2 linked regions of the Mesorhizobium shangrilense genome follow. The protein of the gene in region 1 interacts with the protein of each later gene in a pairwise test. Links are inferred from orthologs where the notes say so. Each region holds a gene or a part of one and is shown on either strand. Other genes may lie near its edges.

Evidence for each region.
Region 2: the proteins of PD284_RS05130 (region 1) and PD284_RS17285 interact in binary tests that used the Escherichia coli proteins (3 or more experiments, as listed by UniProt). The link is inferred for Mesorhizobium shangrilense from one-to-one orthologs.

What each region holds. Positions count from the first base shown.
Region 1 is NZ_JAQGPN010000001.1:1,044,216-1,048,042, reverse strand. What follows is about bases 1-3,516. They hold PD284_RS05130 (2-oxoglutarate dehydrogenase E1 component), read left to right. Parts: upstream 1-325; coding sequence 326-3,316; downstream 3,317-3,516. Other genes in these bases: odhB (2-oxoglutarate dehydrogenase complex dihydrolipoyllysine-residue succinyltransferase), read left to right, coding at 3,336-3,516; sucD (succinate--CoA ligase subunit alpha), read left to right, coding at 1-128. Outside these bases: more of odhB, read left to right, coding at 3,517-3,827. UniProt on the Escherichia coli protein: E1 component of the 2-oxoglutarate dehydrogenase (OGDH) complex which catalyzes the decarboxylation of 2-oxoglutarate, the first step in the conversion of 2-oxoglutarate to succinyl-CoA and CO(2).
Region 2 is NZ_JAQGPN010000001.1:3,571,897-3,575,163, forward strand. Bases 11-2,966 are described here. They hold PD284_RS17285 (ABC-F family ATP-binding cassette domain-containing protein), read left to right. Parts: upstream 11-527; coding sequence 528-2,405; downstream 2,406-2,966. Other genes in these bases: PD284_RS17280 (hypothetical protein), read left to right, coding at 11-424; PD284_RS17290 (cupin domain-containing protein), read left to right, coding at 2,593-2,966. In the rest of the region: more of PD284_RS17280, read left to right, coding at 1-10; more of PD284_RS17290, read left to right, coding at 2,967-3,063; PD284_RS17295 (hypothetical protein), read right to left, coding at 3,152-3,267. UniProt on the Escherichia coli protein: Genetic data indicate it may be involved in ribosome assembly or function.

The sequences.
Region 1 (3,827 bases):
GCGCGGTCATCTCGGGCGGCAAGGGCGGCGCCGAGGACAAGATCGCGGCAATGGAATCCGCAGGCATCAAGGTGTCGCCGTCCCCGGCGCGCCTCGGCACCACGCTCGTCGAAGCCCTCAAGGGCTAGCGGTTGTGGGGCTCACGCAAGCCGAAAGCCGTTCCAAGGTCATGCCGCGCGCGCATTGCTTGCGCGCCGGCCTGGCCCGGGGCAGCTTTTCGCTCTGCTGGGGTCGACGACGAAAACGGAAAAATAGGGCAAGCGGGCCATCGGCGCGGTAGCGTCCGGGGGCTCGCAAAAAACTGCATGAAAGGATGCTGTCAGTCATGGCACGGCAGGATCAGGGCAACGACCAGTTTTCTCTCACTTCGTTCCTGTACGGCGGCAACGCCGACTACATTGAGGCGCTGCACGCCGCCTACCTCGACGACCCGAGCTCGGTCGATCCCGAATGGCGCGATTTCTTCGGTGCGCTGAAGGACGACGCAGACGACATCCGCAAGAACGCCAAGGGCGCCTCCTGGGCGACCCCGTCCTGGCCGCTGCAGACGAACGGCGAGCTGGTCTCCGCGCTCGATGGCAACTGGGGCCTGGTCGAGAAGCACATCGACAAGAAGATTCGCGAGAAGGCCGCCGACGGCGGAAAGGGCGTCTCCGAGGCAGATCTGCAGAGCGCCGCACGCGATTCCGTCCGCGCCATCATGATGATCCGCGCCTACCGCATGCGCGGCCACCTGCATGCCGACCTCGATCCGCTGGGCATTGCCAAGCCGCTCGAGGACTACAACGAACTGTCGCCCGAGAACTACGGCTTCAGCGAAGCCGACTACGACCGCCCGATCTTCATCGACAAGGTGCTGGGCCTCGGCGAGTACGCCACCATCCGGCAGATGCTGGAGATCCTCAAGCGCACCTACTGCTCGACGCTCGGCGTCGAGTTCATGCACATCTCCGACCCCGAGGAGAAGGCCTGGATCCAGGAGCGCATCGAGGGCCCCGACAAAGGCATTGCTTTCACAGCCGAGGGCAAGAAGGCGATCCTCCACAAGCTGCTGGAGGCTGAAGGCTTCGAGCAGTTCATCGACGTCAAGTACAAGGGCACCAAGCGTTTCGGCCTCGACGGCGGCGAGTCGCTGATCCCGGCGCTCGAGCAGATCGTCAAGCGCGGCGGCCAGCTCGGCTTGAAGGAGGTCGTGCTCGGCATGGCCCACCGCGGCCGCCTCAACGTGCTGTCCCAGGTGATGGGCAAGCCGCACCGCGCCATCTTCCACGAGTTCAAGGGCGGCTCGTTCGCACCGGACGACGTCGAGGGCTCGGGCGACGTGAAGTACCATCTGGGCGCTTCGTCGGACCGCGAGTTCGACGGCAACAAGGTCCACCTGTCGCTGACCGCGAACCCGTCCCACCTCGAGATCGTCGACCCCGTCGTGATGGGCAAGGCACGCGCCAAGCAGGACCAGCTGTTCGGCCGCGCCCGCGGTGAGATCGTGCCGCTGGAAGAACGCGTCAAAGTCATGCCGCTGCTGCTGCACGGCGATGCTGCCTTCGCCGGCCAGGGCGTGATCGCGGAGATCCTCGGCCTGTCCGGCCTGCGCGGCCACCGCGTCGCCGGCACGCTGCACTTCATCATCAACAACCAGATCGGCTTCACCACCAATCCGCGCTTCTCGCGCTCCTCGCCCTATCCGTCGGACGTGGCGAAGATGATCGAGGCGCCGATCTTCCACGTGAACGGCGACGACCCCGAGGCCGTGGTGTTCGCGGCGAAGGTCGCCACCGAATTCCGGATGAAGTTCCACAAGCCGGTCGTAGTCGACATGCTCTGCTACCGTCGCTTCGGCCACAACGAGGGCGACGAGCCGGCGTTCACGCAGCCGATCATGTACCGCAGCATCCGCGCGCACAGGACGACCGTGCAGCTCTATGCGGACAAGCTGATGGCCGAAGGTCTGCTGACAGCCGACGAGCTCGACCAGATGAGGGCCGAGTGGCGCGCCCACCTGGAGACCGAGTTCGAGGTCGGCCAGTCCTACAAGCCGAACAAGGCCGACTGGCTGGACGGCGCCTGGACCGGGCTGCGCACGGCGGACAACCAGGACGAACAGCGTCGCGGCAAGACCGCGGTGCCGATGAAGGTGCTGAAGGAGATCGGCAAGAAGCTGACGGACGTGCCAAAGGACTTCGAGGTCCACCGGACGATCGGCCGCTTCCTCGAAAATCGCCGCCAGGCGATCGACTCCGGCGAGGGCATCGACTGGGCGACCGCCGAGTCGCTCGCCTTCGGCTCGATGCTGCTCGACGGCAACCCGGTCCGGCTTTCGGGCCAGGATTCGGAGCGCGGCACCTTCAGCCAGCGTCATTCGGTGCTCTACGACCAGCGCGACGAGAACCGCTACATCCCGCTGAACAACCTCTCGGCGGCGCAAGCGGGCTACGAGGTCATCAACTCCATGCTCTCGGAAGAGGCGGTGCTGGGCTTCGAGTACGGCTATTCGCTGGCCGAGCCGAAGGCGCTGACGCTTTGGGAAGCCCAGTTCGGCGACTTCGCCAACGGCGCCCAGGTGGTCTTCGACCAGTTCATCTCGTCGGGTGAGCGCAAGTGGCTCAGAATGTCCGGCCTCGTCTGCCTCCTGCCGCACGGCTACGAAGGCCAGGGCCCCGAGCACTCCTCGGCGCGCCTCGAGCGCTTCCTGCAGCTTTGCGCGGAAGACAACATGCAGGTGGCCAACGTCACCACGCCGGCGAACTACTTCCACATCCTGCGCCGGCAGCTGAAGCGCGACTTCCGCAAGCCGCTGATCCTGATGACGCCGAAGTCGCTGCTGCGCCACAAGAAGGCGGTGTCGACGCTGGCCGACATGTCGGGCGAATCCACCTTCCACCGGCTGCTTTGGGACGACGCGCAGTATCTCGGCGACCAGCCCATCAAGCTGGTCAAGGATTCCAAGATCCGCCGGGTCGTGCTCTGCTCGGGCAAGGTCTACTACGACCTCTACGAGGAGCGCGAGAAGCGCGGCATCAACGACATCTACCTGCTGCGCGTCGAGCAGCTCTACCCGTTCCCGGCCAAGGCGCTGATCACCGAGCTTTCGCGTTTCCGCAACGCGGAGATGGTGTGGTGCCAGGAGGAGCCCAAGAACATGGGCGCCTGGTCCTTCATCGACCCCTATCTGGAGTGGGTGCTTGCCCATATCGACGCCAAGCATCAGCGCGTCAGGTACACGGGACGCCCGGCGGCGGCGTCCCCGGCGACCGGCCTGATGTCGAAGCACCTGGCGCAGCTCGCACAGCTGCTCGAAGACGCCCTCGGCGAATAGAAAGAGATCGGAAAGACAGATGGCCACCGAAATCCGCGTACCCACCCTCGGCGAGTCGGTCACGGAAGCGACCGTCGGCAAGTGGTTCAAGAAGGTCGGCGATGCGATCGCCGCCGATGAGCCTTTGGTCGAACTCGAAACCGACAAGGTGACGGTCGAAGTGCCGGCGCCTGCTGCGGGCACGCTCGCCGAGATCGCCGCCCAGGAAGGCGAAACCGTCGGGCTGAACGCCCTGCTTGGCACCATCGGCGCGGCTGGCGCCAAGGCGACCGCCCCCTCGCCGAAGCAGGAGACGGCAGTGGCCCAGGCCTCCGCGCCGACCGCTGCATCCACGACCAAGGAAGCCGCTGCCCAGATCGCCAAGACCGCCGGCGACGCTGGTCCGGTCGAAGAGCGCAAGGCTCCGCCGGCCCCGGCCGCAGCCAAGCTGCTGGCCGAAAGCAACCTGGCCGTCGACCAGGTGCAGGGTTCAGGCAAACGCGGCCAGGTGCTCAAGGGCGACGTGCTCGAG
Region 2 (3,267 bases), 2.5 Mb from region 1 along the record:
CGGGGCGTCCGTCGGCAATGACGGCATTGACGCCAGCATCGATGCGTCGGTCGGCGGCAGCGGCGGCGTCAATGCCGGCGTGGGCGCCTCAATCGGCGGAGGCGGCGTCGGAGCTGGCGCAGGCGTCAGCGTGGGCGGCAATGGCGGCGGGGGGAACGGCGGCAATAGTGGTGGCGGCGGCAACGGCGGCAATAGCGGTGGCGGCGGCAACGGCAATGGTGGCGCCGGCGGAAACGGTGGTGTTGGCAACGGCGGCGGTGGAAGCCCCGTCGGGAGCATTGGCGGCTCAAGTTCCGTGGCGGTCGCCGGCATGTCCGACGCCCAGGTAACCCGGCTGAGGAAGCGCTGCGGCGAGATCGTTACGAACGCCGGTTCCTACGATCTGCAGCTCGTGGCACTGTGCAGGCTGCTTCGCGGCAGGTAGCCTGTCCGCGCCAGCGGCCAGCCTCGGCGCTCTGGCCGCTGGCGTCACGTCCGTCCACACGCAGAGCTTGCGGGCGAAGGCGCTCCCGTGCGAAAGCCCGCGCATGCTTACGATCACCGATCTATCGCTGCGCATGGCAGGACGCCTCCTGATCGACCACGCATCGCTGTCGCTGCCGGCCGGAACGAAGGCGGGTCTCGTCGGGCGCAACGGCACCGGCAAGACGACGCTTTTCCGCGCCATCACAGGCGACCTTTCGTCGGAAACGGGCTCGATCAATCTGCCGAAGAACACACGCATAGGACAGGTGGCGCAGGAAGCGCCGGGTACCGAGGAGCCGCTGATCGAGATCGTGCTCAAGGCCGACACCGAGCGCGCCGCCCTGTTCGCCGAGGCGGAAACCGCGTCCGACCCGCACCGGATCGCCGAGATCCAGACGCGGCTGGCCGACATCGACGCGCATTCGGCGGAAGCGCGCGCCGCCACGATCCTGGCGGGCCTTGGTTTCGACACTGAAGCCCAGGCGCGGCCGGCCTCGTCCTTCTCGGGCGGCTGGCGCATGCGCGTCGCGCTCGCTGCCGTGCTGTTCGCGGAGCCGGATCTGCTGTTGCTCGACGAGCCGACGAACTATCTCGACCTCGAAGGCACGCTGTGGCTGGAAAACTATCTTTCCCGCTACCCGCACACGGTGCTGCTGATCAGCCACGACCGCGACCTCCTCAACCGCGCCGTCAACTCGATCGTCCACCTCGACCAGCAGAAGCTCACCTTCTGGCGCGGCGGCTACGACCAGTTCGAGCGCCAGCGCAGCGAGCAGCTGGAGTTGCAGGAGAAGAGCCGGGTCAAGCAGGAGGCACAGCGCAAGCACCTGCAATCCTTTGTCGACCGGTTCCGCGCCAAGGCGTCGAAGGCGCGCCAGGCGCAGTCGCGCATCAAGGCGCTGGAGAAGATGAAGCCCATCGCCGCGCTGATGAACGATACGGTCAAGCCGTTCAGCTTTCCGGAGCCGGTAAAGACCGTCGCCTCGCCGATCATCGCGATGGACGGCATCAGCGTCGGCTACAAGCCCGGCCACCCTGTGCTCAAGCGGCTCGGCCTGCGCATCGACGCCGACGACCGCATCGCCCTGCTCGGCGCCAACGGCAACGGCAAGTCGACTTTCGCGAAGCTCCTGTCGGCACGGCTGGAACCCGACAGCGGCACGATGACGGTGGCGCCAGGCCTCAAGGTAGGCATGTTCGCGCAGCACCAGCTCGACGACCTGAGGCCCGAGGAGAACGCCTACGAGCATGTCCGCCGGATGATGCCGGACGCGCCGGAATCCAAGGTGCGCGCGCGGGTCGCGCAGTTCGGCCTGACGACGGAAAAGATGAACACGGCCGCTAAGGACCTTTCGGGCGGCGAAAAGGCGCGTCTGCTGATGGGCCTTTCGGCCTTCGAGGGCCCGAACCTGTTCATCCTCGACGAGCCGACCAACCACCTCGACATCGATTCTCGCGAGGCGCTGATCCACGCCCTCAACGATTTTCCGGGCGCCGTCATCCTGATCTCGCACGACCGTCACCTGATCGAGGCGACCGCCGACCGGCTGTGGCTGGTGAAGGACGGGCTGGTCAAGCCCTTCGACGGCGACATGGCCGACTATCGGCGCGAGGTCGTCGGCGATTCAGCCGACCGGCGCGACCGCCGCGAGGCGGACAAGGCCTCGAAGGCGGATCGCCGCCGCGAGGCCGCGCAGCGGCGCGCCGCGCTGGAACCGCTCGCCAAGCAGATCAAGGCGACGGAGGCGCTGATCGAGCGAATCCGCAAGCGGCTCGACGGCATCGAGGACCAACTCGCCGATCCGACTCTCTACGAGAGGGACCCGAAGGCCGCGACCCAGCTTTCCAAAGAGCGGTCGGACCTCGCCCATGCGCTCTCGGGCCATGAGGACACGTGGCTGACGCTGTCGACGGAATACGAAGAAGCGATGGCGGAGTAGAGACTTCCGTCAGAAGGTTGTTCCGTTCGTCCATGAGCCTGCGGCGTCGCCACGGAGTGCGATAGTCACTCGGGCAGCCTGATCGCTGCCCGCTTGTCCGCAGGTGGTTCGCGGCGTTATTCTGGACGGTTAGCGAGCCTGGCCCCCGGCGCGCGCCGGGAGAGCTGGCGACGCGCGGAGGCCTATCATGAAAATCGCTTCGATACTCGCAATCTCTTGCTTCGGATTCTGCGGAATCGTCTCGTATGCCTCGGCGGAGAATGTGCACCAAATGGTCACTCCCGGCGATGTCAAATGGGGGCCGGCTCCCAAAATGCTGCCTGCCGGCGCACAAGCTGCGGTCCTGTTCGGCGACCCGACCAAGGAAGGCTTGTTCGCACTTCGGCTCAAACTACCCGCCGGCTATGCGATCGCGCCTCACACCCATCCTGCGGATGAGGTGGTGACGATCATATCGGGCGCGACCAACCTCGGCATGGGAAAAACCGCCGACCGGAGTGCGACGAAGGCGCTCCCTGCGGGCAGTTTCTTCGCCCTCCCACCAGAGACGCCGCATTTCGTCTTCTTCGATGAGGAAACCGTCCTCCAGGTGAACACGAATGGTCCGTGGGGGCTCAAGTACATCAACCCGGCTGATGATCCCCAAAAGTCGCAATAGGGAGCAACCGGGCTGCAGGCCATTGGCCTTGCCAGCCGACACAGTGCGCGGAAGCAAGATCGCCGGAGATGTCTGAACGCGATTGCGCTCAACGATCGCCCGCGTTCCTGCCCCACCGCGGCGGCGGGGGCTGCGAGTTCGGGTTTTGCGGTGGGCCGCCGCGCCTGCGCCGACTCGCCGCAACGAGGCCGATGAAACCGACCG